DNA from 2 places in the Mesorhizobium sp. M1399 genome. Region 1 is predicted to be linked to the other one. Evidence: riboswitches for the same ligand, from Rfam matches in the RefSeq annotation. Region 1 holds a riboswitch; the other holds the start of a gene.
The links. Region 1 has a riboswitch for S-adenosylmethionine ahead of NKH05_RS17825 (O-succinylhomoserine sulfhydrylase). Riboswitches for the same ligand answer to the same signal wherever they lie in the genome.
Positions count from the first base shown of each region.

Region 2: linked by a shared signal. The riboswitch ahead of metX (homoserine O-acetyltransferase MetX) and the one ahead of NKH05_RS17825 (O-succinylhomoserine sulfhydrylase) in region 1 are both predicted to bind S-adenosylmethionine.

Region 1 covers NZ_JAMYKZ010000009.1:221,613-236,885, forward strand. Annotated here, with positions in the region: gene NKH05_RS17820 (ceramide glucosyltransferase) at 1-440, shown strand, start outside; gene NKH05_RS17825 (O-succinylhomoserine sulfhydrylase) at 475-1,665, opposite strand; SAM riboswitch at 1,736-1,813, opposite strand; gene NKH05_RS17830 (2'-deoxycytidine 5'-triphosphate deaminase) at 1,949-3,043, shown strand; gene araD1 (AraD1 family protein) at 3,074-4,066, opposite strand; gene mmsB (multiple monosaccharide ABC transporter permease) at 4,250-5,542, opposite strand; gene mmsA (multiple monosaccharide ABC transporter ATP-binding protein) at 5,539-7,071, opposite strand; gene chvE (multiple monosaccharide ABC transporter substrate-binding protein) at 7,171-8,235, opposite strand; gene NKH05_RS17855 (LysR family transcriptional regulator) at 8,552-9,541, shown strand; tRNA gene NKH05_RS17860 (tRNA-Gly) at 9,855-9,928, opposite strand; gene NKH05_RS17865 (DUF6460 domain-containing protein) at 10,022-10,324, shown strand; gene NKH05_RS17870 (histone deacetylase family protein) at 10,387-11,289, opposite strand; gene NKH05_RS17875 (MATE family efflux transporter) at 11,340-12,764, shown strand; gene NKH05_RS17880 (quinone-dependent dihydroorotate dehydrogenase) at 12,768-13,844, opposite strand; gene NKH05_RS17885 (DUF952 domain-containing protein) at 13,841-14,191, opposite strand; gene NKH05_RS17890 (hypothetical protein) at 14,318-14,749, shown strand; gene NKH05_RS17895 (response regulator) at 14,869-15,273, shown strand, end outside.
Region 2 covers NZ_JAMYKZ010000015.1:69,081-84,353, reverse strand. Annotated here, with positions in the region: gene NKH05_RS24790 (ABC transporter ATP-binding protein/permease) at 1-1,559, shown strand, start outside; gene NKH05_RS24785 (DUF1194 domain-containing protein) at 1,636-2,442, shown strand; gene NKH05_RS24780 (RNA polymerase subunit sigma-70) at 2,461-3,486, opposite strand; gene NKH05_RS24775 (SDR family NAD(P)-dependent oxidoreductase) at 3,528-4,274, opposite strand; gene NKH05_RS24770 (DUF1330 domain-containing protein) at 4,510-4,830, shown strand; gene NKH05_RS24765 (hypothetical protein) at 4,915-5,121, opposite strand; gene NKH05_RS24760 (hypothetical protein) at 5,120-5,329, shown strand; gene metW (methionine biosynthesis protein MetW) at 5,392-6,006, opposite strand; gene metX (homoserine O-acetyltransferase MetX) at 6,179-7,348, opposite strand; SAM riboswitch at 7,424-7,501, opposite strand; gene hisC (histidinol-phosphate transaminase) at 7,640-8,749, shown strand; gene NKH05_RS24740 (prephenate/arogenate dehydrogenase family protein) at 8,756-9,691, shown strand; gene NKH05_RS24735 (DUF2125 domain-containing protein) at 9,822-10,823, opposite strand; gene NKH05_RS24730 (gamma-glutamylcyclotransferase) at 10,938-11,471, shown strand; gene NKH05_RS24725 (quinone oxidoreductase family protein) at 11,517-12,497, opposite strand; gene NKH05_RS24720 (aldo/keto reductase) at 12,817-13,764, shown strand; gene NKH05_RS24715 (LysE family translocator) at 13,841-14,461, shown strand; gene NKH05_RS24710 (lysophospholipid acyltransferase family protein) at 14,489-15,273, opposite strand, start outside.

The DNA.
Region 1 (15,273 bases):
GACTTCGCGTCAATCTTGTCGCTTCGCCCTTCGAACAGCCGCTCGGCCGGCGCACGCTTGGCGAGATCTGGTCTCGGCAGGCGCGTTGGGCGCGGCTGCGCCGCGTCACCTTCGCGCTGTTCTTCGCCCCCGAGATCCTGATCGGCGCGGCGCCGCCGCTGCTGCTTGCGCTGATCGCGGCGGCTGACGCCGGCGTCAGCCTGCCGGCAACCGCCATCGCCGTGCTGGTCGCGGCCTACCTGCCGGAATGTGCCTTGGCCTGGGTCAAAGGATGGCACCTGTCGCTGCGCACCATCCTGGCGATGATGGTTCGCGACTGCATGCTGCCGGCGATATGGGCGCGCGGCTGGCTGAGCGGCGCCGTCGACTGGCGCGGCAACGTTATGACCATCCAGACCAAGGCCGTCGCGGAGCTGGAAGAGACCCCGTCCGGCGCCTGATCGGCGCCCCCCGCTCACCTCTGTTCGGTCAGCCCTATCCGGCGGCTCTCAGCGCTTGCTCGATATCTTCGAGCAGATCGTCGGTATCTTCCAGGCCGACGGAAAGCCTGAGCGTGCCCGGCCCGATGCCGAGCTCGGCGCGGGCCTCATCGGTCAAGTTCTTGTGTGTGGTCGTCGCCGGATGGGTGATCAGGCTCTTGGCGTCGCCGAGATTGTTGGAAATCAGCACGATGTCGAGCGCGTTCTGGAAAGCAAAGGCCGCCTGCTTGCCGCCCTTCACATCCAGGCAGATCAGCGTTGAGCCGCCCGACATCTGCTTCTTGACCACGGCCGCTTGCGGGTGGTCGGCACGGCCGGGATAGATGACACGGGCGATTTGCGGGCGCTCGGCGAGGAAATCCGCTATGCGGCCGGCACTTTCCGTCTGCTGGCGTACGCGCAGCGGCAGCGTCTCCAGGCCTTTCAGCAGGGTCCAGGCATTGAAGGGCGAGAGGCTGGGGCCGGTGTGGCGGAAATAGTCATGCAGGTTCTCGTCGATCCATTTTTTGTCCGACAAGATAACGCCTCCAAGGCAGCGCCCTTGGCCGTCAATATGCTTGGTGGCCGAATAGACGACGATATGGGCGCCGAGCTGCAAGGGTTTCTGCTGCAAGGGCGTGGCGAAGACATTGTCGACGATCAGCCTGGCGCCGATCGAGTTGGCAAGTGCCGCGACGGCGGCGATGTCGACCACCTCCAGCGTTGGGTTGGTCGGGCTTTCCAGGAAGAACAGTTTGGTGTTCGGCTTGACCGCCTGTTCCCAATTGGCGATGTCAGTGCCATCGACCAGCGTTGCCTCGATGCCGTATTTCGGCGCCAGCGTCTCGACCACCCAGCGGCAGGAGCCGAACAGTGCGCGCGCCGCCACGACATGGTCGCCCGCCTTGGCGCTGCACAGCAGCGCTGCCGTCACCGCCGCCATGCCGGACGCCGTAGCGCGCGCGTCCTCGGCGCCTTCCAGCGCGCACATACGCTTTTCGAACATGTCGACCGTCGGATTGGCATAGCGCGAATAGATGAAGCCCGGCTCCTCCCCCTTGAAGCGGGCTTCCGCCGCTTGCGCCGTCTCGTAGACATAGCCTTGGGTGAGATACATCGCCTCGGAGGTCTCGCCGAAGCCGGAACGCAGCGTCCCGGCGTGCACGAGTGCGGTCTGAGGCTTCCAGTCGCGCTTCTTGGTCATCATTCTATCCAAACACCAAAATTGGTCCAAACAACAAAAAACCGGTCGCGAAAGTCGCAACCGGTCCATATGGCCTTGCGGCCCGACGGTCCTTTAGCGACTTGTTTAACGTGGCTGCAAGCCGACCGGCCAAATCACCACGGGATAACGAGCTTTAGACCCGCGCCGCGCTTGCGTCAATTGCCGGCATGATTAAGAGGGTTGTACCAAGCAGGTGCCAAAGGCGTCCACGGTCGGACCTGCGACAGAACAAGACCTCGCCCGGCGTTCGAACGGAGCCAGACCCTTGCGGCAGACAGGCATTCTTCCCGATCAGGATATTTCCGCGCTGTTCCAGACGGGCGCGCTGAAATCGCCGCGCATGTTAGATGCCGATCAGATCCAGCCGGCCAGCCTTGACCTCAGGCTCGGCGACAAGGCCTGGCGGGTGCGTGCTTCCTTCTTGCCCGGTCCGGACCACAGGGTTGTCGACAAGCTCGACCGGCTGAAGCTGCACGAGATCAACCTCGCCGAAGGTGCCGTGCTGGAAACCGGCTGCGTCTACATCGTGCCGCTGCTCGAAAGCCTGGCGCTGCCCGCTCATATTTCGGCTTCGGCCAACCCGAAAAGCTCGACCGGACGGCTCGATATCTTCACTCGGGTAATGACCGACCGCGGCCACGAGTTCGACAAGATCGCCGCCGGTTATGAAGGCCCGCTCTATCTGGAGGTCAGCCCGCGCACCTTCCCGATCGTTGTACGCACCGGCTCGCGGCTGTCGCAGATCAGGTTCCGCACCGGCAATGCGCTTTTGTCGGAAAGCGAACTGCACGACCTGCATCGCGCCGAGATGCTGGTCGCCACCGAACCACCCAACATCTCAGGCGGTGGCATCGCGCTGTCGATCGACCTCGACGGCGACAAGGATGGGCTGGTCGGCTATCGCGGCAAGCACCACACCGGCCTGGTCGACGTCGACAAGCGCGCCGCGCAGGATGTCGTCGATTTCTGGGAGCCGCTCTACAAGAGCGGTGCCGGCGAGCTGGTGCTCGATCCGGACGAATTCTACATCCTGGTGTCGCGCGAGGCGGTGCATGTGCCGCCGCTCTACGCCGCCGAAATGACGCCCTTCGATCCGTTGGTCGGCGAGTTCCGCGTCCATTATGCCGGTTTCTTCGACCCCGGTTTCGGCCATTCGGCGTCGGGCGGCACCGGCAGCCGGGCGGTGCTCGAGGTGCGCAGCCACGAAGTGCCGTTCATTCTCGATCATGGCCAGATCGTCGGACGGTTGGTCTACGAGCACATGCTGAAACGGCCGCAAGCGCTCTACGGCACCGATCTCGGTTCGAACTATCAGGCGCAAGGCCTAAAACTGTCCAAGCATTTCCGCGCCGCGCGCTGAGCTTCCCCTCACTTTGCGGCCTATGCCGGCTCAAAGCGTCTTCACCGCCACCTTCACCGGCTGCTCGATTTCGAGCGGGTTGCGCAGAGGCAGGCCGAAATCCTTCGCCTCGATCTCGAATACGTCGCCGGGCTCGGTCCTGATGCCGTCGGCGAAGGACAGCGTCGCCGTGCCGAACATGTGCACATGTACGTCGCCCGGCTGGCGGAAGGCCGAGTATTTGAAGTGGTGATGCTCGAGATTGCCAATGGTGTGCGACATGTTCGCTTCACCCGACAGGAACGGCTTTTCCCAAAGCAGCTTGCCGTGGCGCAGGATGCGTGAAGCGCCGCGAATGTCGGACGGCAGGTCGCCGATCAGGATCTCCGGCCCGAACGAGGCGTTGCGCAGTTTCGAATGGGCGAGGAAGAGATAATTCACGCGCTCGGTGACGTGGTCGGAAAACTCGTTCGACAGCGTGAAGCCGACGCGGAACGGGGCGCCGTCGTCGCCGATCACATAGATTCCGGCGATTTCCGGCTCCTCGCCGGCATCCTGGGCGAAGGCGGGCGACATGAGCGCCGCGCCGGGCGCCACTGCCATGGTACCGTTACCCTTGTAGAACCATTCGGGCTGCACGCCGATCTGGCCCTTCGCCGGCTTGCCGCCCTCCAGCCCCATGCGGAACATCTTCATGGAATCGGTCAGCTGTTCCTCGCCGCCATCGCTGAGCTTCTTGTGCATGGAATCGCGGGTCGCGGCGGAGCCGAGATGCGTCAGCCCGGTGCCGGTGAGATGGAGATGCGCCGGATCGGGATGGTTGATCGGCGACAGCAGCCGTCCCTTCTTGTAGGCTGCGTCGAGATCGACGGTTTCGCCGAAGCCCTTGCGCTCGATCAGGGCGACAAGCCCGGTGCCGGTGCGCGCGGCTTCCATCGCCAGCGAATAGACGCTGCGAGCGCCGTTGATGACGCGGGTCTTGCCGCCGTTGCGGGCAACGACGCGGATCGTCTCGGCGTCGTCGAGGATCTGTGAGATCAGCATGGTAACCCTCTCTGAATTGCGGCCTGCCTTCTTGGCAAACCCTGCCCGGCGCGGCTCGGACCCTGTCCACGCCGCGGTTGAAATTCTTCGTCCGGATTGCGCTCGCGGGTCAGGTCCCTCGGGGGACTTCTTCGCGCCGCCCGGCAGCGCCGCGATGTGACCCGTATGCCTCCTGGTTGCCTCTCAAGCCTTGTTCTTGTTGTAGACGTCGAAGACGACAGCGCCGAGCAGCACCAGGCCTTTGACCACCTGCTGCCAATCGACATTGACGCCCATGATCGACATGCCGTTGTTCATGACGCCCATGATGAAACCGCCGACCACCGCGCCGATGACCTGGCCGACGCCGCCCATCGCCGAAGCGCCACCAATGAACACCGCGGCGATGACGTCGAGTTCGCTGCCGAGGCCCGCCGCAGGCACCGCCTGCCCCAGGCGCGCCGCGATAATCAGGCCGCCGAGTGCCGACAGCACGCCCATGTTGATGAACACCATCAACGTCAGCCGTTCGGTCTTGATGCCCGATAGCTGGGCTGCCTTGGCATTGCCGCCCATCGCATAGATGCGGCGTCCGATCGTCATGCGTTTGGTAACGAAGACGAACAACGCGATCAGCACGCCCATCACCATGAGAACGATGGGCAGGCCCCTATAGGTGGCGAATTGGTAGACCAGAAACAGTGCCAGCCCGCTGATCACCAGGGTCTTGACGACGAACAGCGAGAAAGGCTCGGCTTCGTAGCCATGCCGCTCGCGGGTGCGCCGCGCCCTGAGCCCGAAATAGGCATAGGCGAGCACGGCGGCGAGGCCGATCACGATAGTCGTCAGGTGCAGCGTCAGGCCGCTGCCGACAATGGTTTTGCCGGCGGCGTTCACGGTCGGTGGTATCAGCGTCAATGGGCCGATCAGGTCCGGAATGAAGCCGGAACTCAGCGCCTTGAAGCCGACTGGAAGCGGCCCCACGGAAGACCCGCCACCCAGCAGCGCCTGACAGATGCCGCGGAAGATCAGCATGCCCGCCAACGTGACGATAAAGCTCGGTATTCGGTGATAGGCAATCCAGTAGCCTTGTGCCGCGCCGATCGCGCCACCCACGATCAGGCAGATGATCGACACCACCAGCGGATTGCTCAATGGGCCAAGCGGCCAGATAACCATCATCATCGCCGCCAGTGCGCCGATGAAGCCGGCGACTGAGCCGACGCTGAGATCGATATGGCCCGAAACGATCACCAGAAGCATGCCCAGCGCCATCACGATGATGAAGCTGTTCTGCTGCACGAGATTGCTGAGGTTCACCGGCTTGAACAGCGTTCCGGACGTGGTGAACTGGAAGAACACCATGATTGCGATCAACGCCAGCACCAACCCGTATTCGCGCAGATTGGTGACCAGCGCCGAGACGGCAATGCGAGGTGCCTGTTGTATATCCTGGGCGACGCCGGTTTGCGGCCCGGGAGCGCTTTCGGTGCTCATGATGCTTTCCCTTCTCCACGGACGATGGCGCGCATGATCTTTTCCTGGCTGGCGTCGCTCGCCGCCATTTCGCCGACGATGCGTCCTTCGTTCATGACGTAGATGCGGTCGGTGATGCCGAGCAGTTCGGGCATTTCCGACGAGATGACGATGATTGCCTTACCCTCGGAGGCGAGACGCGCGATGATCGTATAGATTTCATATTTGGCGCCGACATCGATACCGCGTGTCGGCTCGTCGAGGATCAGCACTTCCGGATTGGCGAACAGCCATTTCGACAGCACCACCTTCTGCTGATTGCCGCCAGAAAGGTTGCCGGTCATCTGGTAGACGCTTGAGGCGCGGATATTAGTCCTGCCGCGATAATCGTTGGCGACGGAAAGCTCGCGCAAATCGTCGATCACGCCATGGCGCGAGACGCCGGGCAGGTTGGCCAGCGTGATGTTATGCTTGATATGGTCGATCAAGTTGAGACCGTAGGTCTTGCGGTCCTCCGTAACATAGGCGATGCCGTGTTCCACCGCCTTGCTCACCGAAGAGACATCGATCGGCTTGCCGTTAAGGAACACCTCGCCCGTGATGCGACGGCCATAGGACCGGCCGAACAGGCTCATGGCAAACTCGGTCCGGCCGGCGCCCATCAGCCCGGCAATGCCGACCACCTCGCCCTTGCGGGCGTTGAGGCTGATGCCCTTGATGACCTGCCGCTCGGCATGGATGGGATGGTAGACCGACCAGTTTTTCACTTCGAGAACGGTCTCACCGATCTTCGGCTCTCGCGGCGGGTAGCGGTCGTCGAGCGAACGGCCGACCATCGAGGTGATGATGCGGTCCTCCGAGATGTCCTTCTTGGCCAACGTCTCGATGGTCCGGCCGTCACGGATGATCGTGACCTTGTCGGCGACCCGGTTCACCTCGTTGAGCTTGTGGGAGATCAGGATCGAAGTGATGCCCTGCCGCTTGAATTCGAGCAGCAGATCGAGCAGCGCCTGGCTGTCCTTTTCGGACAGGCTCGCCGTCGGCTCGTCCAGAATGAGCAGCTTCACTTCCTTGCTGAGCGCCTTGGCGATCTCGACCAGCTGCTGCTTGCCGACGCCGATATTGGTGATCAGCGTGTTGGGGTCTTCCTTGAGGCCGACCTTCTTGAGCAGGGCGCTGGTGCGCGTCTCGTTGGCATTCCAGTCGATGACGCCGTATTTGGCCTGCTCGTTGCCGAGAAATATGTTTTCGGCGATAGACAGCATCGGCACCAGCGCAAGCTCCTGGTGGATGATGACGATGCCCTTGCGCTCGCTGTCATGGATGCCTTTGAAATGGCACTCATCGCCGCGATAGATAATCTGGCCGTCATAGGTGCCGGACGGATACACACCCGACAGCACCTTCATCAGCGTCGACTTGCCGGCGCCGTTCTCGCCGACCACGGCATGGATCTCGCCTTCCTCGACCATGAGCTTGACGTTCGACAGCGCCTTGACGCCTGGAAACGTCTTGGTGATGTCGCGCATCTCCAAAATCGTCGATGCCATTGAGAATACCACTCCTGCGAGGTCCGCAAACAATACCGGGCTGGCTCGCCAACGAAAAGGGGCCCTGCCTGCGCAGGACCCCAGGCTTTGTAACCGCGATTACTTCAGTTCTTCGGCCTTGATGTAGCCGGAGTCGACCACCAGCGCCTGGTAGTTCGACTTGTCGACGTCATGCGGCGTCAACAGGATCGAGGGAACGACCTTGACGTCGTTGTTGTAGGTCGTGGTGTCGAGGCCTTCCGGCTTGCCGCCCGAGAGCACCTTGTCGACGAGTTCGACCGTCGCCTTGGCGAGTTCGCGGGTGTCCTTGAACACGGTCGAATACTGCTCGCCGGCGATGATCGCCTTGACCGAAGCGGTCTCGGCGTCCTGTCCGGTGACGATCGGCCATGGCTGATCGGCAGTGCCGTAGCCTACGGCGCGCAGCGAAGCGATGATGCCGCGCGACAGGCCGTCATAGGGCGAGAGCACGCCATCGACGCGGCTGCCGTCCGAGTAGTTGGCGGAGAGCAGATTGTCCATGCGGGCCTGGGCGGTTGCCGCCAGCCAGCGCAGCGTGCCGACCTTGTCCATGCCCATCTGGCCGGACTTCACGACGAGGGTCTTGTCGTCGATCAGCGGCTGAAGAACCGACATGGCGCCGTTATAGAAGAAGAACGCATTGTTGTCGTCCGGCGAACCGCCGAACAGCTCGATGTTGAACGGGCCTTTCTTCTCGGGATAGCCGAGGCCCTTGAGCAGCGATTTGGCCTGGATGACGCCGACGCCGAAATTGTCGAAGGTGGTGTAGTAGTCGACATTTGGCGTCTTCTTGATCAGGCGGTCGTAAGCGACGACGACGACGCCGGCGTCATTCGCCTTCTGCAGCGCATCCCCCATCGTGGTGCCGTCGATCGAAGCGATGATCAGCGCCTTCGGGCCTTTGGTGATTTCGTTTTCCAGCTGGCTGAGCTGGTTCGGAATGTCGTCCTGCGCGTATTGCAGGTCGACAGTGTAGCCCAGAGCCTCGAGCTGGGACTTGACGGCGTCGCCGTCGTTGATCCAGCGCTGCGAGGTCTTGGTGGGCATCAGCACGCCGACCAGGCCTTCGCCCGCTTGCGCCGGCAGCGTCATAGCCGCGATGCCTAGGGCCGCGACGGCGGCCAGTGTCTTGATAATCTTCACATTAACTCTCCCTGGTTGATGGACGCGTACCCTTGGGTTTCGTGGGCCGCGCAATCGTGCAGGAGCGCCAAACGCGCCGCTGCCGTCAATCGATCTCCGGTATCCTCCCAATCGGCCCCGAAACTCTGGTTCAATCGATACGAGTTTTCCCTCGTCACCGACCGTCAAGTCTCCGGACGCGCGAAGGGTGTGTCGCTTTGCCATAACTGTCAAATGCGATCTTTGATGGTTGCTATATCGAGACTGATATGGCTTAGGCTAGTGACGACGCTGCCGGATCCAGCTGGCGCGCCGGGCGTAGGAGTAGGGAAAAATCATGGCGGCGCTGCGAAATCCTGGTGGAATATCAGCCGGTTACGATGAGATTCCGCGCGATGGCGGAACCCTGCTGCGCAGCGGCTTGAGCCTGCGTCACATGCGTATGATCGCAGCCCTCGACGAGCACGGCCGGGTGAGTGCCGCGGCCCAGGTCATGAACATCTCGCAGCCGGCGGCTTCGCGCATGATCGCCGAGATGGAGGCGGTGCTCGACGTCAAGCTCTGCGAAAGGCTGCCGCGTGGCATCACGCTGACGCCCTATGGCAAGGCGTTGGCACGGCGCGCGCGGTCGATCCTGCTCGAGATGCGCGAGGTCGACCGCGAGATCTTCGAGCTCAAGGCGGGCAAGGGCGGCTCGGTGTTCCTGGGCGCGGTCACGGCACCGGCGATCGAGCTGGCGGTGCCGGCGATCCGCGAGATCCGGCGCCTCTATCCGCGCATCGAGATCACCATGCAGGTCGAGACCTCGAACGTGCTGGCGCGCGAGCTGATCGCCTCTCGGCACGATTTCATCATCGCCCGCATCCCCGACGACCTCAATCCGCGGCTGTTCGAGGCCCGCGTCATCGGCGTCGAGAAGGCCTGCCTGATCGTGCGCCGCGGCCACCCGCTGACCAAGGGCAAGGCAGTGCGGTTGGAAGACACCGCCGCCTATGACTGGGTTTTCCAGTCGGGCGGCTCGCCGCTGCGCCAAGCCATGGAAAGCAACTTTTTGAACCGCAACATCGCGCTGCCGGATCGCATCCTCAACACCAGCTCGCTGTTACTGACTCTGGTCATGGTCGCGCAATCCGACGCGATCGCGCCGGTGTCGATCCAGGTCGCGAAGTTCATTCAGAACCCCGAAGGGCTCGACGGCGCCATCGACGTCGTCCAGACCGAGTTCGACATCGAGGTCAGGCCCTACAGCCTGATCACGGTAAAGAACCGCGCGCTGTCGCCGGCGGCCAAGATGCTGCACGATTTTATTTTGCGGGAGGTGGGCTGAGGATTGGAGCGGGTAGCGGGGCGCATCCCGTGGCCGGCCAGACGACCAGACAGGCCCACCAGCAGCGGCGCCGATGCACGTCGGCCACAACTGCTGCGTGATGCTCAAAAAAAGCCCGCCAGCAGAAGCCAGCGGGCCAAGGGTAGACATTCCGGTTGGGGTCATTCGAGGCCCCGCCGACCCTCAATGTGAGATATTCGACGAACTGGCACATCGGCCAAACAGATGAAGGACGGCCAGCAGCTGTAAAACTGCCTGTAAAGCCGCAAGTTTTCAACATCGCCAACTCAGGCGCAACCCGTGTGGCAAAAGCTGGAGCGGGTAGCGGGAATCGAACCCGCGCGTTCAGCTTGGGAAGCTGACAAGCTACCATTACATCATACCCGCGCTGGTTCCTCCGATATCATGGCCCGGCGCCGATGCGCAATCCGGTTTGAGGGCTCGGCTTGATGCCGGGCGGTCAACTGCGTATTTCTGGGCATGTGCCCGAATCGCGGCACCCGACTGTGGAGACAGGCCTTGTCCGCACTGAACCGCTTTCTCGGCGATACGCCGCTCCGGGTGATCTTGAAGCTGCTTGTGGTGTCGTTCCTCGTCGGCCTGGTCATGAACGCCTTCGGCTGGTCGCCGATGGACGTGCTCTACGGCATCCGCAAATTCTTCATCGACCTGTGGAATTTGGGCTTCCACGCCATCGACCGCTTCCTCGGCTACATCCTGCTCGGTGCCGCGATCGTCGTGCCGGCCTTCATCCTGCTCAGGATCGCCAATTTCAGGAAGTAGAGCATGATCCCAAAAAGTGGGAACCGGCTTTCGGAAAAGATCATGCTCAAACAAACAGCCTTTCACGCGTAGCCCGCAGCCACCTCGAACAGGATGGCGTGGCGTGCGGCAAGTGCTGCGACATCCGTCGAATAGCCGCCGCCGATAACGCCGCACACCGGGACGCCTAGCGTGCGGAAATGGCGGATCACCATATCGTCGCGGGCGCGCAGCCCGTCATTCGACAGCGCCAGCCTGCCGAGCCGGTCCTCGGCATGGACATCGACGCCGGCATTGTAGAAGACGAGATCCCAGCGCTTTCGCGCCGACAGCTCCGGCAGGATGGCGCCCAGCCGCTCCAGATAGGCTGCATCGCCGGTGGCGTCGGGCAGGGCGACGTCGAGGTTGGAGGCGATCTTGCGCGCGGGGTAGTTGCGGTCGCCATGCATGGAGAAGGTAAACACGCGCGGCTCGTCGTTCAGGATATCCGCCGTGCCGTCGCCCTGATGCACGTCGAGGTCGACGACCAGGATGTTTTGGGCGGCACCTTCGGCGAGCAGCACCAGCGCGGCAACGGCCACGTCGTTGAAGGTGCAGAAGCCGGCGCCTTGCGCGCGCCGCGCGTGATGACTGCCGCCGGCCGTGTTGCAAGCGATTCCGTTCAGCAAAGCCAGCCGCGCCGCCATCACCGTGCCGGCCGTTGCGAGCTGCGCCCTCAGCGAAACCCGCGGTCCCACGGGAAAGCCGATCTCGCGCTCGATCCTCACCGGCACGTCGCAGGCAAGCACCTGGTCGACATAGTCTGCCGCGTGGGCAAGCTTCAGCCATGATGGCCGCGCCACCGCTGGTGTGTTGAGCGCTTCGGGCCGCGCCAGGCCGCGTGCCCGCAAGGCGTCCATCAGCAGCGGATATTTGCTCATCGGGAAGCGGTGGTTGACGGCGAAACCGGCGTCGTAATCGGGATGATGAACGATCTGCAAGGACATGGGACGGCCGGTGCGCCAGAGGCGGGTTTCGGTTGACCATGCCGGGATGGATGGTTGCGCGAGGTCCGCAAACTGGGGCACATCGGCTAGCCGATCAAGCCGCAACAGGAAGCAACACACGTTTGGAGCAGGCTTTACCCACCGAAGCCCACGTCACTGAAGCCAGGGCTTTCGTCGTCACCAACCGTTCGGTGCTCGCCATCGCCGTGCCGATGACGCTTGCCTATCTGACGACGCCGTTGCTCGGAATTGTCGACACGGCGGTGGTCGGACAGTTCGGCGACGCCGCCCTTCTCGGCGGCCTGGCGGCCGGCGCCCTGATCTTCGACGTCGTTTTCACCACCTTCAACTTCCTGCGCTCCGGCACCACCGGCCTCGTCGCCCAGGCCTTCGGGCGCGGCGATGCACTGGAGGAGCAGGCGGTGTTCTGGCGCGCCGTGCTGATCGCGGTCGTCGCCGGCATCGTGTTTGCCGCACTTGCGCCCCTGGTTTCGGCTGCCGGGCAATGGTTCATCGGCGCCGAGCCGCGCGTCGGCGCGGCGATGGACGTCTATATCCGCATCAGGATGCTCGCAGCACCGTTCTCGCTTATCAATTACGCCATCCTTGGTTATGTGCTGGGGCGCGGCGAGGGCGGGCTCGGGCTGATGCTGCAGCTGGTGCTGAACGGCATCAATATCGCGCTCTGCTTCCTGCTCGCCCTGGAGCTTGGCTGGGGCGTTGCCGGCGTCGCCTGGGCGACGCTCACCGGCGAGTTCGTCGCCATGCTGCTTGGTCTCGCCATCGTCGGCCGGCGCTTCTGGGCCGCACCCAGGCTGCCGCGCCATCGCGTCCTCGATTTGCCGGCATTCCTGCGCATGATGTCGCTCAATCGCGATATCATGATCCGCTCCTTCTCACTGCTCGCCGCCTTCGCGCTGTTCACGCGCCAAGGCGCGCAATTCGGCACGCTGACGCTGGCCGCCAACGCCGTGCTGATGAACCTCTTCCTGGTTGCCGGCTATTTCCTCGACGGTTTCGCCACCGCCGCCGAACAGCTGGCCGGGCGCGCCATCGGCGCCCGTGCCGCCACGGCGTTTGACCAGGCGGTGCGGCTGACGCTGCTTTGGGGGCTCGGCCTGGCAGGCGTGGCGACGCTCGTGCTCCTGCTGGAAGGCACCGGTCTGGTCGCCCTGATCACGACCTCGACAGACGTCCGCGCCGTCGCCGACATCTACTTGCCATGGGCGGCATTCACCGCACTCAGCGGCGTGCTGGCTTTCGAGATGGACGGTGTTTTCATCGGCGCGACATGGTCGCGCGACATGCGCAACATGATGCTGGTGTCGTTCCTGGCGTTCAGCGCCGCGTTGCTGATCCTGGCGCCGGCGTTCGGCAATCACGGCCTGTGGGCGGCGCTGCACGTGTTCCTGCTGGTACGCGGCTTCAGCCTGCTCACTATATTGCGGCTGCGGGTGCGCACGGCCTTTAACTGATCGCTAAAGCGGTTTCGTCGCCCAGTGATCGAGGCGGCTGTCGCGAAGCTCGCGCAGCGACTTCAGCCCTTGACTGTCCATGAAACGGACCATGCCGGAAAGAATACGCCCCGGCAGCGCAGGCCCGGCATAGATCATGCCGGTATAGAGCTGGACGAGATCGGCGCCGGCACGGATCTTTTCCAGCGCCGTCTCGGCGGAATCGACGCCGCCGACGCCGATGATGGCGGGATCCGGGCCAAGTAGTTTTCGCATCCTTGCCAGCACGATGGTCGAGCGCTCGAACAAGGGTTTTCCCGAAAGCCCGCCGGTCTCGCCGGCAAGGCCGGCGCTGCGCAGGCCGGCTCGCGCGATCGTGGTGTTGGAGACGATGACGCCGTCCATTTGCTTGTCGGTGATCTCGGCGGCGATGTCCTCCAGTTCGGCCTCGACCAGGTCCGGCGCGATCTTGAGAAAGACGGGCGGCTTTGCCGGTGCCGCCGCACGCGCGGCCATGACCCGCGACAGGAGTTCACCAAGCTGTTCGCGCGCCTGCATGTTGCGCAGGCCCGGCGTGTTTGGCGAGGAGATGTTGATCGTCAGATAGCCGGCGTATCGCGCAAACCTGATCACGCCGCGCTCATAGTCGCCGACGCGGTCGGCGCTGTCCTTGTTGGCGCCGATGTTGACGCCGACGACGCCGGCGCGGCCCTTGCGGGCAGCAAGACGCTTTTCCGCGGCGGCGTGGCCTTCATTGTTGAAGCCCAGCCGGTTGATCACTGCCCCGTCCGAAGGCAGCCGGAAGATGCGCGGCTTCGGATTGCCCGTCTGCGGCAGCGGCGTGATCGTGCCGACCTCGGCGAAGCCGAAGCCGAGGCCGAGCAGCGCGTCCGGCACTTCGGCATTCTTGTCGTAACCCGCGGCCATGCCGAGCGGGTTCGGAAAATCGAGCCCGCAGATGCGTGTCTTCAACCTGTCGTCTCGCAAAGGGCGCCCGGCGACCGGCAGGCCGCATCTCAGCGCGGCAATCGACAGCCCATGCGCGGTTTCCGGATCGAGCGTGAACAGCAGTTTTTGGCCGATCCGGTCGAACGCGCTCATTCGGCCTCCAGCGCCGGGAATTCATGCCGGCCGTGGGCGCCGAGCGGCAATGCCTGCACAGAAACGACCGCATTGAGGCCGAGCCCGCTGTAGAGATGAGGGAACAAGGCGCCGCCGCGCGAGACCTCATATTTCAGCGCGTCGCCGAGGCGCGCGCTGTCGACGGCGACCAGCAGCAACCCGCTTTGGCCGGTGAAATGTCTGGCCGCCGTTTCCCGAACCTGCCCGGCGGTGGAAAAATGGATGAAGCCGTCGGCGACGTCGATCGGCGCGCCGGTGAAGCGGCCTTCTCTTTCAGCCTCGCGCCACAGCGCCTCGGGAACTATCTTGTAGATGATCTCGGACATCATTGCGCTATAGTCCGAACAGATCATGCGGGGAAGGGCAGGCCCGCGTTCTTCCCCATTTCAGGTTCTTCCCCAATTCCGGCGCAAACTGTGATAGATTGCGCCGACTGGCTCATGGAGGAAAACATGCGTCTGAAACACGTCTTGATCCCCGCAGCACTGGTCTCGCTTGTCGCAGCTTCGGCCTTTTCCGAGGAAGCCGATCGCTACCGGCTGGAAAAATCGGCCAATGGCTATGTGCGCATGGATACGCAGACCGGCGCCATGTCGCTCTGCGAGGAGCGTTCCGGTCAGCTCGTCTGCAAGACAGCGGCCGACGAACGTGCCGCCTTCCAGGATCAGGTCGACCGGCTGCAAAATTCGGTGAAGGCGCTCGACGAACGCGTCGCCAAGCTCGAAAATTCGCTAGCCGCCCGTTTCGAATCGACTTTGCCCAGCGAGGAGGATTTCAACAAGACGATGGGCTACATGGAGCGCTTCCTGCGCAGCTTCATGGATATCGTCAAGGACATGGACAAGGACGAAGACGGCGCCAAGCCCAATTCGCAAAAGACCTAGGCAATTCGCAAAAAGACCTAGGGCGGGAATAGCAAGCCGGCCACGCCGAACAGCAGGCGTAGCGTTATGATCGTTCAGATCCTGCAAGGCGGAAAATCGCCAACGGGATTCGGGGAGGGATATCACCGTTGGGCTACACATTCGTCATTGCCGACGATCATCCGCTTTTTCGCGGTGCATTGAGGGAGGCACTCGCCGGCATCGGAGATGTTGCCGCCATTCACGAGGCCGGCGATTTCGAAAGCGCCAAGGCGCTGGTCCTGGCCAATGAGGATGTCGATCTGGTCCTGCTCGACCTCTCGATGCCGGGCGCAAGCGGCCTTTCCGGCCTGATCTCGTTGCGCGGCATCCATCCGGCGGTGCCGATGATGGTGGTCTCGGCGCATGACGATCCGGTGACGATCCGGCGCGCGCTCGACCTGGGCGCCTCGGGGTTCATCTCCAAATCGGCCAGCATGGAAGAGATCCGCAATGCGGTGCAGTCGGTGCTCGCAGGCGACATCGCGGCACCCGCCGGGGTCGAT
Region 2 (15,273 bases), on a different contig from region 1:
GCATCGCCGGCGGGCTTGTGGTGCTCAATGTCAGCCAGACCTGGCTCGACCAGATGCTTCGCCTGAAGCTGCGCGAGGCGCTGACGCTCGACCTGATCGGCGAATGGATGCGGCCGGCGCGTGCCTTCCGGCTGACCCATGCCGGCGCCATCGGCGTCAATCCCGACCAGCGCCTGCAGCAGGATGCCGGGCATCTCTCCGACCTTTCGACCGGTCTCGGCATCGGCCTGCTGCAGTCCTGCATCCTGCTTGCCTCGTTCGTTGGCGTCTTGTGGTCGCTGTCTTCCGGCTTCGTCTTCCACATAGGCGGCCATTCGCTGGCCATACCCGGTTACATGGTCTGGGCGGCGATCCTCTATGCGGGCACAGCTTCGTGGTTGAGCTGGCTGGTCGGGCGGCCGCTGATCCGCTTCAACAACGATCGCTATACGCGTGAGGCGGAACTGCGCTCCTCGGTGGTTCGCGTCAACGAGAATGTCGATGCCATCGCGCTTGCGCATGGCGAGGCCGATGCCAGGCGCCGGCTCGAATTCGACCTTGGCATGGTGCTGGGCGCCATGCGGCGCATCTACAGCGCCCAGATCAATCTTTCCTGGGTAACCGACACCTATGGCTGGATCACTGTCGTCGCGCCGATCCTCGTCGCTTCCCCGGTCTATTTTGCCGGCGATATCAGCTTTGGCGGCTTGATGATGGCGGTCGGCGCCTTCAACCAGGTCCATTCCTCGCTGCGCTGGTTCATCAACAATATCGGCGGCATCGCCGATTGGCGCGCCACGCTGATGCGGGTCGCCGACTTCCGCATCGCGCTCGGCGACACCGACGCGCTGCACGATACGGAAAGGCGCATTTCGTTCGGCGAAAATCCCGACGGCAGCCTGACATTCGAGAAGCTCGAGATTGCCTCGCCGGACGGATGCACCAAGCTTGCCGAGCCGCATGTCGAAATCCGCGCCGGCGACCGCGTCATGATCACCGGAGATCCGGGCGCCGGCAAGACGCTTTTCTTCCGCGCCATTGCCGGTCTGTGGCCATGGGGCAGCGGCCGGATCGGCATGCCGGCCGGAGAAGCGCCGATCTTCGTTCCGCGTACTCCCTATTTCCCGCTCGGCAGGCTGCGCGAGGTGCTCAACCATTCAGACGGCGCGGCGGAGGCGAGCGATGCCGAGATTTCGGAGGTGCTGGCCGATGTCGGGCTGCAACGCCTGTCGTCCTCGCTCGATCACTCGGCGCGCTGGGAGCGTGAGCTCAGCGACGACGAGCAGCGTCTGCTGGCCTTTGCCAGGCTCGCCTTGCGACGGCCGAAATGGGTGATCATCGACGAGGCGCTGGACGCGTTCGACGGCGCGACGCTGAGGCAAGTGCTGTCGATGCTGGACAAGCGCCTTCCCGACGCCGCGATCCTCAATATCGGCCGCGGCCAGCACAATACCCGCTTCTTCCCGCGAGCGTTGACCATCGTCAAGGATGCCGGCCAACCGCCCCTCAAGCCGGCCCGTGTCAGGGCAGGCGCCATCGAACCGCCCCCGATTATCGCCTCGGCTCGCCGAAAGAAATAGAAGCCAAGCTTTATTTCGCCGCGATCGCGGCGAAAAACTATCGCGATCGTTTCAGATGGGAACGTTCCGATCGGCCATGCTTGACGCTCTCGCCCTGCTCGCCTGCCTTGCCTGTGCCCCGGCAGCACCTGTGGCCGCGCCCGCCAATGCCATTGCCGTCGACGTCGAGCTGGTGCTGGCCGTCGACATCTCGCAGTCGATGGATGAAAGGGAGTTTGCCCTGCAGCGCGCCGGCTATGTCGCGGCGCTGCGACATCCCGACTTCATCAATGCCGTGCGTACCGGCCCTTCCGGCCGCATCGCCATCGCCTATTTCGAATGGGCCGGCACCATCCGCGACGATGCGGTCATTGCCTGGCACGTCATCGACAGCAAGGAGAGCGCCAACGCTTTCGCCGACAAGATCGCGGCCCGCCCGTTCAGGAGCTTTCGCGGCACCTCTATTTCCGGTGCCGTGGCCTTCGGCGCCGAGCTTTTCGATGGCACGGCCTTCGTGGCCAAACGCCGCGTCATCGACGTCTCTGGCGATGGCCCAAACAACACCGGCTTGCCGGTCACAACGGCACGCGATGCGGCGCTGGCGAAGGGCATCGTCATCAACGGGTTGCCGATCCTGATCAGCCCGTCACCGACCTTCAGCCATCTCGACCGGTATTATGCCGAATGCGTCACCGGCGGACCGGGCTCGTTCGTGCTACCGATCTACGCGGTTTCCGAATTCGCCACCGCCACTCGCCGCAAACTGATCCTCGAGGTCAGCGGCGTCGAGTATCCCAAGGAGGATCCGAGGACGATCCGCACCGACGCACCGATCGACTGCCTGCAAGGCGAGCGCGACCGGCGGTTTTTCTCCGACCCGTATTTCCCGGAACTCGACCGGTAAGGCTTGCTAGGGGGTAAGCTAGGCCGGTGGCAGGCCGAAGGCCGGGAACAGGCTGGGGCCGAGCGGCCCTATGAAGATCGTCAAGGAAGCGATCCCGCCCTCGGCTGGCTCGAACACATGCAGGGAATGGGCCCGCCACGCCGGGTCATCGTGGCTGCGGGAATAGACCCCGACCGCCGGTTGGCCATTGGCCGCGGTGGCCAGCGTGCGGAAGCCGCCGAACCTCGGCCAGACGGTCTCGAAGAAACCGCGGATCGCTTCGCGGCCTTGATACCATTCGCGCCAAGGCGGCATGGTATAGATGGCGTCCTCACGCAGGAGCTCGATCAAACCTTCGAGATTGGCGGCCTGCCAGGCCTGCATGTAACGTTCGAGCAGCAGGCCTTCTTCGGCGTTGGGCCGTGATCGGCTGGCCGGCCGTCCGCCAGGATAGCGCGCCGCCAGCGTTGCGCGGGCGCGCTGCAACGCGCTGTTGATCGAAGCCGTCGATCCGCCCAGCAAACGCGCCGTCTCGACGGCCGACCATCCCAGGACGTCGGCAAGCAGCAGCGCGGCGCGCTGCCTGGGCGGCAGATCCTGGATAGCGGCGACGAAGGCGAGCTGGACGGCCTCGCGGCTCTCGTAACGGGCTTCCGGACCTGGCTCGCTGCCGGCAATGTCTGGAAGCTCGGCGTCGGGGTAGGGCTCCAGCCACGCGACGTCAGCTACGGGCCCGCCTATGGCCGCCCCGTGCGACGGCGGCCGTCCGGGTTCCCGGAGAATGCGACGCGCCCTCGACCTCGCCTTGATGGCGTTAAGGCAAGCATTGGTCGCGATCATATAGAGCCAACCGCGAACCGAACCCCGCCCGTCGAACTCCGACCTTGCGCGCCAGGCGCGAAGCAACGTGTCCTGGACGAGGTCGTCGGCCTCGTGCAGCGAACCCATCATGCGATAGCAATGCAGCTTGAGCTCGCGGCGATGCGCGGCCGTGACCTTCTCGAAGGCCAGCCGATCGAGGATCGGCTGGCGTGCCGGTTCCAGAGGTGGTTGAGCGTCTGTCATGCTACTTTCGGGTTCCGGGTCAGGTTTGCATTACGCGCGCCTCAGGCGGCCGGGGCAAGCCCGCTCCCGCTCACCATGAAGGAACTGCCTTGCGGCTGGCCGGTGGCGAGTGCGACCACCGCCCGTCCGACATCGGCCGGCGTCTGCATGTCGGTCATGGCGGCGATGAAGTCCGCCGGCTGGATGCCCATATAGGCCGCGATGCTGTCGACGCCGGCCTTGCCCACGCCGGTCTCCGGCATGATCCGCATCGGCGCGAGCGCCATGAAGCGCAGGCCGAGGCCAAGCCGGTCCGACTCCTTCTGGCTATGACCGGCCAGGAACATCTGCATGCGTTTTGCGCCGGCATAGCCGCCGGCATTGGGTGGCCCACCGCTCAAGGCCGCGCCGCTGGAGATCAGAACGATCCGGGTTCCCGGCTTGAGCGGACGGCGCAGAGCAGCCCGGCAAAACAGGAACGACGCCTTGACGTCGGTGTCCCAATTTGCCGAGAAGGCCTTCCAGTTCTGTTCATGCACCGGCGCGGAAGGGGCCAGCGCACCTGCGCAGATCACCAGCACGTCCGGCTCAAGCGCGGCGAAGACCTTATCGGGGGCGGAGTCCACCGTCGCATCGATCGCGAGCGTCTTCACGCCGGAGACCTCCCAGGCAAATTGCGCCAGGGCCTGTTTTCCGCGGGCGACCGCCAGCACCGTCGCTTTCTCCTTGAGGGCGACCTCCGCAATGGAGCGGCCGACACCCCGGCTGCCTCCGACGACGACGACATTCTGATTTTGCAACGATCCCATGGATCACCTCTCTGTTCCCGGCCGCCGGACCATCCAGGCGCGCTCATCGATAAGGACAGCGCAGGTGGGCGGAAATCATCGGTGCCAGGCAGAAATATCTTTCAGGTGACGGCAGCGGCGCGCCAGTTTTGTATTCGGTGTCATTACCTCGGGGGTAATCGACCAGCGCGCAACGTCCCGGCAAACTGCTCCCATCAAGCCGGTTGTCCGGCTTTCGACCACAAGGAGTTACACCATGACCGCCTACGCCGTCGCCCATATGCGCCAGGTCACGCCGGGGCCGCCGATCGTCGAGTACCTGCAGAAGATCGATGCCACGCTTGAGCCGTTCGGCGGGCGCTTCATTGTGCATGGCAGCGAGGTGGACGTGGTTGAAAACACCTGGCCGGGGCACCTCGTCATGATCGAATTTCCAGACATGCAGCAGGCGCGCGGATGGTACCGCTCGGCCGCCTATCAGGAGATCTTGCCGCTGCGCACCGAGAATTCTCAGTCCGATGTGGTCCTTGTCGACGGCGTTGCGCATCCGCACAAGGCCACCGACGTACTTGAATAGGGCAATGATCGGCTACGATCGGCTTCTATGGCGCCGCCATCTGTCCGGCGACACTGAATTTGGATCGCGTCTGCATCGGCAGCTTCACCGCCCCTGCAGCACCTTGATCGCGTTGGACATGTCGCCGTGCGACAATGCAGCCAGATAATCCGAGTAGTTGATCCTCCCGTTCGCGAAGCCGTTCATCAATCGCGTGCAGAACGTGTGTTCCAATCCGGCGTCCGGGACGTTCATGAGCGCGGCGAGGTTTGCCCTTTCAACCTTGCCGAACCGCATCTTGAACTTGGTCATGCACCGCTGGATCGCCTGCCGCTTCAGCGCCGGGCTGCCGCTCAACGCGACTTGTCCATTCTGGAAATCGGTCTTCGATGTCGTACACCCAGAAATCAAAGTGGCCGATATCAAAGCTGTTGCTAATACTAGCGTCTTCATTGCTTCCCCCAAACCAACCCATTTGAGACCTGTTAAAGCAACAAAGAATGCTGGGCAATTTCATTGAATGGAAAACTGAAAATATGGTTTTTTGCGGAGGTCGGAGGTTCGTTGCTTCTGCCTGTTAACCTATCGTTTCAGCAGAAATACCGCCTGCTGGCCGAAAAAGTTCCAGAACCACCACGGCATCGAGAAGCCGATCCGCTGGCCGTTGGCGTCGAGCGCGGTTGCCTTTTCCACCGTCGCGCCCAGCTCGTCGCATAGATTGACGAAATCGCGAATGGTGCAGAAATGGATGTTGGGGGTGTCGTACCAGTAATAGGGCAGGTCCTTGGTCACCGGCATGCGGCCGTTGAAGAGCAGCGAAAAGCGTACCCGCCAGTGGCCGAAATTGGGGAATGAGACGATGGCGCGGTTGCCGATCCGGAGCAGTTCGTCGAGCACCAGCTTCGGATTGCGGGTCGCCTGCAAGGTCTGCGACAAGACGACAAAGTCGAAGCCCTTGTCGGGATAGAATTGGAGGTCCTTGTCGGCATCGCCTTGAATGACCGACAGGCCGCGCGCCACGCATTCGTTGACGCCGCGCTGCGACAGTTCCAGCCCGCGGCCGTCGACCTTCTTGGTCGCCTGCAGCAATTCGAGCAGCAGGCCGTCGCCGGAACCGACGTCCAGCACCCGCGACTGCGGCGGGATGAGATCGGCGACGACTTCGAGGTCGACGCGCTGGGCGCGGTTGACGCTCATTGGCTCGGCTCCTGCCTGGCGCATGGTCCTGACCCGAAAAGTCTGCAACTTTTCGGGGCCATGCGCTGATGCCTGGCGCATGATCCTGATCCGAAAAGTCTGCAACTTTTCAGGGTCATGCGCTGATGCCTGGCACATGGTCCTGATCCGAAAAGCGTGCAACTTTTCGAGGTCATGCGCCGAGCCCTCTAGCCCGGGCCGCCGAGGCGATGAAGCCTTTGATGGCGGCGAACAGTTCCGGCTCGTCGAGCAGGAAGGCGTCGTGGCCGCGGTCGGTCTCGATTTCGACGAACGATACCGAGGCGCCGGCCGCGTTCAGCGCGTGAACGACCGAGCGGCTCTCCTCGGTCGGGAACAGCCAGTCGCTGGTGAAGGAGACCAGGCAAAAACGGGTCTTGGTGCCGGCGAAGGCATCGGCCAGCCGGCCGCCATGGTCGGCGGCGAGATCGAAATAGTCCATCGCCCGGGTCATGTAGAGATAGGAGTTGGCATCGAAGCGATCGACGAAGGTCATGCCCTGATGGCGCAGATAGCTCTCGATCTGGAAGTCGGCATCGAAGCCGAAGGTCAACGCTTCGCGGTCCTGCAGGTTGCGGCCGAACTTGCGGTGCAGCGCTGCTTCCGACAGATAAGTGATGTGGGCGGCCATGCGCGCCACCGCCAGCCCCTTTTCCGGTCGCTTGCCGTGCTCGAAATATTTGCCGCCATGCCAGTCGGGGTCGGCCATCACCGCTTGCCTGCCGACCTCGTGGAAAGCGATGTTCTGCGAGGAATGGCGGGCGCCGGTGGCGATCGGCAGGGCCGAGAAGACGCGCTCGGGATAGCTGGAGGCCCATTGCAGCACCTGCATGCCGCCCATCGAGCCGCCCAGCACGCTGAACAGCTGTTCGATGCCGAAATGCTCGACCAGCATCAGCTGCGCCCGCACCATGTCGCGGATGGTGATGATCGGCAGGTCGAGTCCGTAAGGCTTGGCGGTTGCGGGATTTGTCGAGGCGGGGCCGGTGGAACCGAGGCAGCCGCCGATGACGTTGGACGAGATGACGAAGAAACGGTCGGTATCGATGATCTTGCCGGGGCCGATCAGCACTTCCCACCAGCCCGGCTTGCCGGTCACCGGATTGGTGTTGGCGACATGCTGGTCGCCGGTCAGCGCATGGCAGACGAGGATGGCGTTGGAGCGCGCGTCGTTGAGCGTGCCATAGGTTTGGTAGGCGATCTGGAACGGCGACAGCAGCGTGCCGGCGTCGAGCTTGAGCGGCTTGTCGGCGCCGAAACGCAACACTGGGCTCGACGGCTGGTCGGCCTCGTTGTTGGTTTTTCGAGCGCGCAAAGCGACCATCACATCTCCTTGCCCGGGCTTTAGTTGTCCACCGGTCTGGGCAACAAAAACCGGCCATGCCTTCGCAAAGCCGGTTACAAGATGCAAACGGCCCTTTAGCAAGTTGTTTAACGTGGCTGCAAGCCGACCGGCCAAATCACCACGGAACTGTCGATGCTCTTCTAGGACTGACGCATGGCTTCGTCAACGGCAAGTTCTTGATCCCGAATTGCCGCCCCTCGACATTCCTGGCCACGGCTTGTATTTCCGCTGCGGCCTCCGGATGGAGGCATCCTCGACGGATTTCATGGAATGAGCCAGACACCGGATCAGACACGTCCAACGCCCCGCGCCGGCATCATGGACATCGAAGCCTATGTGCCCGGCAAGAGCGCGGCGCCGGAAGGTGTCGCCAAAGTCTACAAACTGTCGGCGAACGAGAACCCGCTCGGTCCTTCGCCAAAGGCGATAGAGGCCGCGCGCGCGGTCGCCGACAAGCTCGCGGTCTATCCCGACGGCAGCGCCAGGCGCCTGCGGGAGGCGATCGCCGAGGTGCATGGGCTCAATCCGGCGAACATCGTCTGCTCCAACGGTTCCGACGAGATCCTGGGCCTGCTTGCGCAGACCTACCTCGCGCCCGGCGATGAAGCCATCATCACCGAACACGGCTTCATGGTCTACAAGATCTACATACAGTCGGCCGGTGCCGTCCCGGTAACGGTCAAGGAGACCGATGAACGCGCCGACATCGATGCGATCCTCGCCGCGGTGACGCCGCGTACCAGGATCATCTTCCTTGCCAATCCGAACAACCCGACCGGCACTTACGTGCCGTTCCAGGAGGTGCGCCGCCTGCATGCCGGCCTGCCGCGAAACGTGCTTCTGGTGCTGGATGCCGCCTACGCCGAATATGTCCGGCGCAACGACTATGAAGCCGGCGTCGAGTTGGTGGGCAGCGCGGAAAACGTGGTCATGACCCGCACCTTCTCGAAATTGGGCCTCGGTGGCGCGCGGATCGGCTGGATCTATGCGCCAATGCACGTCATCGACGCGATCAACCGCGTGCGCGGGCCTTTCAACGTCAATGCGACGGCGATCGAGGCCGGCATCGCGGCGATCCGCGACCGCGCTCATATCGAGCGCAGCGTCGCGCATAACGAGACCTGGCTGGCCTGGCTGAGCGAGCAATTGACCGGGCTCGGGCTGCGGGTGACCCCGAGCGTCGGCAATTTCATCCTGATCCACTTTCCCGAAGACAAAAAGCATTCGGCGGCGGCCGCCGACGACTACCTCAGTGCGCGCGGCTACATATTGCGGCGCGTTTCCGGCTACGGTTTTCCCAACGCGCTGCGCATGAGCATCGGCACCGAAGAGGCCAATCGCGGCGTTGTCGCAGCACTCGCGACATTCCTGAAAAGCTAGGGCACCATGACCTCACCGATGTTCGAAAAGATCGCGCTGGTCGGCATCGGCCTGATCGGTTCGTCGCTGGCCCGCGTCATCCGCCGCGAGGGACTTGCCGGTCAAGTCGCCATTTCGACGCGCAGCGAAGCGACGCTGGAGCGGGCGAGCCAACTCGGCCTTGGCGACACCTACACGACAGATGCGAAAGAAGCGGTTCGCGATGCCGATCTGGTCATCGTTTCGGTGCCGGTCGGCTCTTCAGGCACGGTCGCCCAGGAGATCGCACCGGCGCTGAAGAAGGGCGCCATCCTCACCGATGTCGGCTCGACCAAGGCATCGGTGATCGCGCAGATGCAGCCGCATGTGCCTGATGGCGTGCACTTCATCCCCGGCCATCCTTTGGCCGGCACCGAAAAATCGGGACCGGATGCCGGTTTTGCCGAACTGTTCGAGAACCGCTGGTGCATTTTCACGCCGCTGGCCGGCACCGATCCCGTGGCGCTGGAAAAGCTCTCGGAATTCTGGCGCCGCTGCGGCTCCAACATCGACACGATGGACCCGCAGCATCACGACATGACGCTGGCCATCGTTTCGCACCTGCCGCACATCATCGCCTATAACATCGTCGGTACCGCCGACGATTTGGAGTCGGTGACCAAGTCCGAGGTCATCAAATACTCGGCTTCCGGCTTTCGCGACTTCACCCGTCTCGCGGCGTCCGACCCGACCATGTGGCGCGACGTCTGCCTGCACAACAAGGACGCCATCCTCGAAATGCTGGCGCGGTTCTCGGAAGATCTATCCTCGCTGCAGCGGGCGATCCGCTGGGGCGACGGCGAAAAGCTGTTCGACCTGTTCACCCGCACCCGCGCTGTCCGCCGCTCGATTATCGAGGCCGGCCAGGACATCGACGTACCGGATTTCGGCCGCCAGGCAGTCGAACACCCGCCGAAGGGATAAGCCGCGGCAAGCCGATCGCAGGCCGTACCGCCCCAGAACGGTTCATCGTTTCACGGAAACGCCGAACCGGTCTATCTTTTTGTTTGACGCAATCCGGACGGAAAACCGTTCACAATTTCCTGGAATTGCTCTAGTCGAGCGGCTTGATCTTGCCGAGCGGGATGAAGCCGAGCGAGGCCTTGCCCTTGACGATCTTCAGCGGCATCGACGGTGCGTTGCCGAGCAGCGCCAGTCCGGCGAAGCCGGTCTGGATTTCTTTCTTCTGCTCGGGGATGGCGGTGGCGAGGATTGCCGCCACGGCCTTCGGATCATTGAGCTTGATCATCAGGTCGGCATTTATGAGACCATCATTGTCGACCGACAGCGGTCCGGAAACGGTGATGCGCGCAGTTCCGGACGACAGATCGAGCTCGCGGATTTCGACCGCCTGGCCGCGCAGGCTCTTCGGATTTGCCTTGATCAGCGTCACACCGTTCTTCAATGTCACGTCGCCGCTGCCGTCGAGTGGCGGCAAGACGCGCCCGCCGATGGCCTCTGCGTCGATTTCGAGATCGGTGAAATTGCCGGCATAGTCGATGTCCTGGCCGTTTGGGCGCAATTGTCCGGTGGCGGTTCCGGCGCTGAACAGCGAGACAGGATCGGTGTCGTCCGCCGGATCGGTCTGGCCGGACAGGCCTTCTGCCTGCAGCGAGAGGCGCCCCGGCAGCGGCCAGGACAGCTTCATGTCGGCCCGCAGATCATCCCAGTCGATCCACAGCGGCGTCATGCCGGGAACAGAGGTCCTGAGCGGCCCCCTGAACTCGGCGGCAGGCGACAGAAGCCGCGTGATCTGCGTGGCGGCGTTGATTTTGCCTGTCGATGCAGCGACGTTGCGGCTGTCGTCCTCGTAAGCCAGACTGTCGCAGGAAAGGGTGAAGGTGAAGGGATAGCCGCTGACCGCAAGATTGGCGCAGTCGGCCTTGATGCCGTTGTCGTCGAGATCGGCGACCGCCCTTTCGGTTGCGCTCTCGACCAGATCCGCCAGGTAGAACCAGCCGGCGCTGTAGATGCCGAACAGCACGAGGATGAAAGCGGCAAGCCACAACAGGCGGCGACGTTGGCTGGGCGGCGGGCGCTCGTCACTTGACGTCATGCTGCGGCTTTCGTTAACGCGGGTGACACGGGCGGGCTGTCGCTTTCGGCAACAACAGGTAGACGGACTGAAACACCACCGGTGGGGTGGTTCGTCACAATCAGGCTTGGCGATATGGGCGATTTTTGGGTTTTTGGCTACGGCTCACTGATCTGGCGGCCGGGATTCGCACATGTCGAGACGCGGCGTGCCCGCCTGCATGGCTATCGCCGTTCGCTCTGCGTCTATTCTTTCGTGCATCGCGGCTCGCGCGAACGGCCGGGCCTGGTGCTCGGCCTCGACCGCGGCGGCTCCTGCATCGGGCTGGCGTTCCGGGTTCCAGGCGAGCTGCGCAACGAGGTCATCACCTATCTGCGCGAACGCGAGCTGGTCACCAACGTCTATCTCGAGCGTGTGCTCAGCGTTCGCCTCGACAAGCGTGAAACGGATGGGGGCGAGACGGTCGAAGCCATCGCCTATGTCGTGGACCGCAGCCATGAGCAATATGCCGGTGCGCTCGACGCCGCCGAGGCAGCAGCCGTCGTTCGCGGCGCCGTCGGCCAGTCGGGGAGGAATGAGGATTACGTGCTCAGCACGCTGGAGCACCTCGAAGCACTGGGTATAAGCGATCGCTGGCTGGAAGAGGTGACAAGACGGGTCGCGACGTAGCTTCTTTGGTCGTTGACCATGATGCTTGCGGCGTCGTGGTCCGGGCTACATCCTGAAAATCTGTTTGCCAAGATCGGCGCGATCCAGGCTGTTTGCCACGGCGAGCTTGAACTCGGTCAACGGGCGGAGACCGCCGACAGGAACGTGGAAGCCGGGCTGGCCGAAGATGTCGATGATCTCGCGTAGCACAGGTCGTTCGGCTTCGACCGGCGGCGAAAAGAAGTAGCGATAGATATTCGCCCTGATCTCGACGCCGCTCAGCAACACATCGAAATTGTGAAGTTCGAAGCGCTCGGCACTCATGCCGCCATTGATCACCATCTGCCCGCCGAGCGCCAGGGTGCGGATCAATTCGCCGCTGACAGGTCCGCCGACATTGTCGATAATCCCGTTCAATCCGGCGCCACCGGTGATATCCATCACAGCTTCCCGGATACCTGCCTTCAAGTCCGAAAGGTCAAGAATGGCGGCGACGCCAAGCGTCTTCAGATCGAAGCTTTGGTGCGAGCGCCGCACCAGAGCGATGACGTTGATGCCGCGTCGTTGGGCGAACTGCATCACCATTGTCGAAATCGACGAATAGCCGGCCGTGACAGCCAGCCACTGGCCAGGCCGCACACGGGAATCCACCATCAGATCCCACGCGGTAATGGGGTTCACCATCTGCCCGGCGCGTTCGACCGGATAGCCGGCAGGCAACGGGATCAGCCATTCGGCGGGAATGGCCGCGTACTCGGCCCAACTGCCATAATAGCTGAACGCGACGAGCGTGCCCGGTTCCAGCAAAACGTTCGCGCCAACGGCTTCGACGATGCCGGCGCCATGGTTTCCCGCGATCTGCTGGGGAAAATGCGGCTTCTTCGGTTCGGGATAGAGGTTCTGGATAAACAGGAAGTCGCCCGGATTGATCGAGGCCGAGACCATCCTGACCAGCACCTCGCCATCGCCGATCCGCGGCATCGGCAGGTCGTCAACGTAGAGCACGTCGCGCGGCGAGCCGATGGCGTCAAATACAATTGCTTTCATGCCGGTCTCCATAACAAACGATCCGGGGCAAACAGTCTGGGCTTGGCCAGACCGTGCCGAAATTTGCGTCGGCGCCGCGGAACTTATGGCCGGCCGGCAAAGGCCAGAATTGGCAGATTTGACAATCTATGTGCTAAACTTGCCAATTTCCTCAGAGGGGCTGGTTTGGAAGCCGGACACGGCGCGGCGGGTCGCGGTTTTGTGAAGCGCCAGCGGGTTGGAAAAGAGGCTATGCGTTTGACGTTGCCATGGCGCGACATAGGTTAGCCCGGTCGGCGGCTCCCACCCGCCTCAGCATGAATCACCATGGAGATCAGCCTTGCAGAAACGTCGTCTCGGTCGCACCGACCTATCCATCGCGCCATTGGTTCTGGGCGGCAATGTGTTCGGCTGGACCGCCGATGAGAAAACCTCGTTCGACTTGCTCGACCGCTTTGTCGACGCCGGTCTCAACGCCATCGACACGGCCGATTCCTATTCGCGCTGGATTGCCGGCCACCAGGGCGGCGAATCCGAAACCATCATCGGCAAATGGATGAAGAGCCGCGGCAACCGCGACAGGGTTGTCGTCATCACCAAGGTCGGTTCGGACATGGGGCAGGGCAAAAGGGATCTGTCCGCCGCCTATATCGAAAAGGCCATTGATGCCTCGCTGAAGCGGCTGCAGGTCGATACCGTCGATCTCTATCTGTCGCACTGGCCCGACCCTGCGACCCCGTATGAGGAAACGCTCGGTGCTTACCAGAAACTGCTCGACAAGGGCAAAATCCGCTATGCCGGCGCTTCCAACCTCGACGCCGCCCAATTGCGCGCCGCATTCGACGTAGCAAGCCTGCGCGGCCTGCCGCGCTACGAGGTGCTGCAGCCGGAATACAACCTCTACGACCGCTCGTTCTTCGATGGTCCGCTGCGTGATCTGTGCGTGGCCGAGGACATCGGCGTCATCACCTATTTCAGCCTCGCCAAAGGGTTTTTGAGCGGCAAGTACCGCAGCGAAGCCGATCTCGGCAAAAGCCCGCGCGGCGGCGGTGTGAAAGGGTATCTCAACGCGCGTGGCATGCGCATTCTCTCAGCGCTCGACGCCGTGTCGGCCAGACATTCGGCCAAGCCGGCGGAAGCGGCGCTGGCCTGGGTCATGGCGCGCCCCGGCGTCACCGCTCCGATCGCCAGCGCGACGACGCTCGGCCAGCTCGACAGCCTGGTGCGTGCGGCGTCGTTGCAGCTCAGTCCGGACGATATCGCCGAGCTCGACAAGGCCAGCGCATAGCCGCGCACGATCGTTCAAGACCCGCACCGCTGCCTTGCCTACCGTCCTACATCGTCACAGGATGCAGGGACGCCGCATGGCCGGACAGGTTCTTCTCGATCAGCAGCTATGGCAGCAATTGCTGGCGCTTGTGCTGGCATCGGCCATCGTCATGGGCAGCCCGGGGCCGGCGACGATAAGCGTCACCGCGGTCGGCGCCGCGTTCGGCCTGCGGGATTCGCTCCGCTATGCCTCGGGGATCGTTGTTGGCACGATCCTCGTGCTCGTGGTGGTGGCGACGGGCATCATGGCCGTTCTCGCCGCGTTGCCGACGCTCGCGGCGCTGCTGGCGGTCGCCTCGGCAGCCTACATCCTTTACCTGGCGTTCAAGATAGCGACGGCGCCGCCACTGACGGCACGCGTCCGTGGAGCGGCGCTTCCCACTTTCCTTGGCGGGTTTCTTCTGGCTGTTGCCAACCCGAAAGCCTATGTGGCGATTGCCGCCGTGTTCGCCGGCGCGTCTTCCGGCGCCGGCGGTCTCGGTATTTCAGCCAAGCTGGGGGTTCTCACCTTGATGATCGTTGCCATTCATCTCTTGTGGCTTCTCGCCGGCGCAGCCTTTGCACGTTTGCTGCGCAAACCGCTGGCTTCGCGGATCATCAATCTGGTGTTTGCCGTGACGCTGGTTGCAACAGCCGCCCTGGCTGCCCTGCCGTGAGCCCTTGTGGCATCTGAGGCCGTTGCCTCAGCCTTTCAATTCAGGTTTCGCGTCCAGCTCACCAAGCCTTTTCACCGCAGTCGGCGGCATCGGCGGCGGGTTCGGCGTTTGCGACGCCTCGACGAGGAGCTGGTCGCAGGCGGCCTCCGTCTCGCCGATCAGCCGTTGCATGAATTCGTCCTTGCCGAGGCCGGGCGGGATCGGCGACAGGAAGCGCGCCTTGATCGTGCCGGGATAGCGCAGGAATTTGCGGCGCGGCCAATAGAGGCCGGCGACGTGAGCGACCGGCACCACCGGAATGCCAAGTTGCGCGTAGAGTTCGACGATGCCGTATTTGTAGACCGGCTCGTCGCCCGGCGCCCGGCGCGTGCCCTCGGGATAGATGATGAGCTGGCGGGGATTGCGCGCCAATTCCTGTTTGGTCGCGGCGATCACCATCTTCAATGCCTTCGAGCGGCTGCCGCGGTCGACCGGAATCATCCGCATCTTCAAGATGTACCAGCCGAAGAACGGGATCCAGGTCAGCTCCCGCTTCAATATGTAAACGGGATCGTCGAGGAACGGCAGGAAAGCGATCGTGTCCCAGAAGGACTGGTGCTTCGGCGCCAGGATGAAGGAGCCTTCAGGCAGGTTCTCCTGGCCGGTGATCTCGCTTCTGGTGCCGGCGATCTTGTCGTAGAGCCACATGCTGGTGCGCGACCAGAATTTCGGCACGAACCAGGCGCGGTGGCGCGGCGACAGGAAATAATACGGGGTCCAGAGGATCATCTGGACGATCAGATTGAGGTAAAAGGCGAGATTGAACGCCAGCG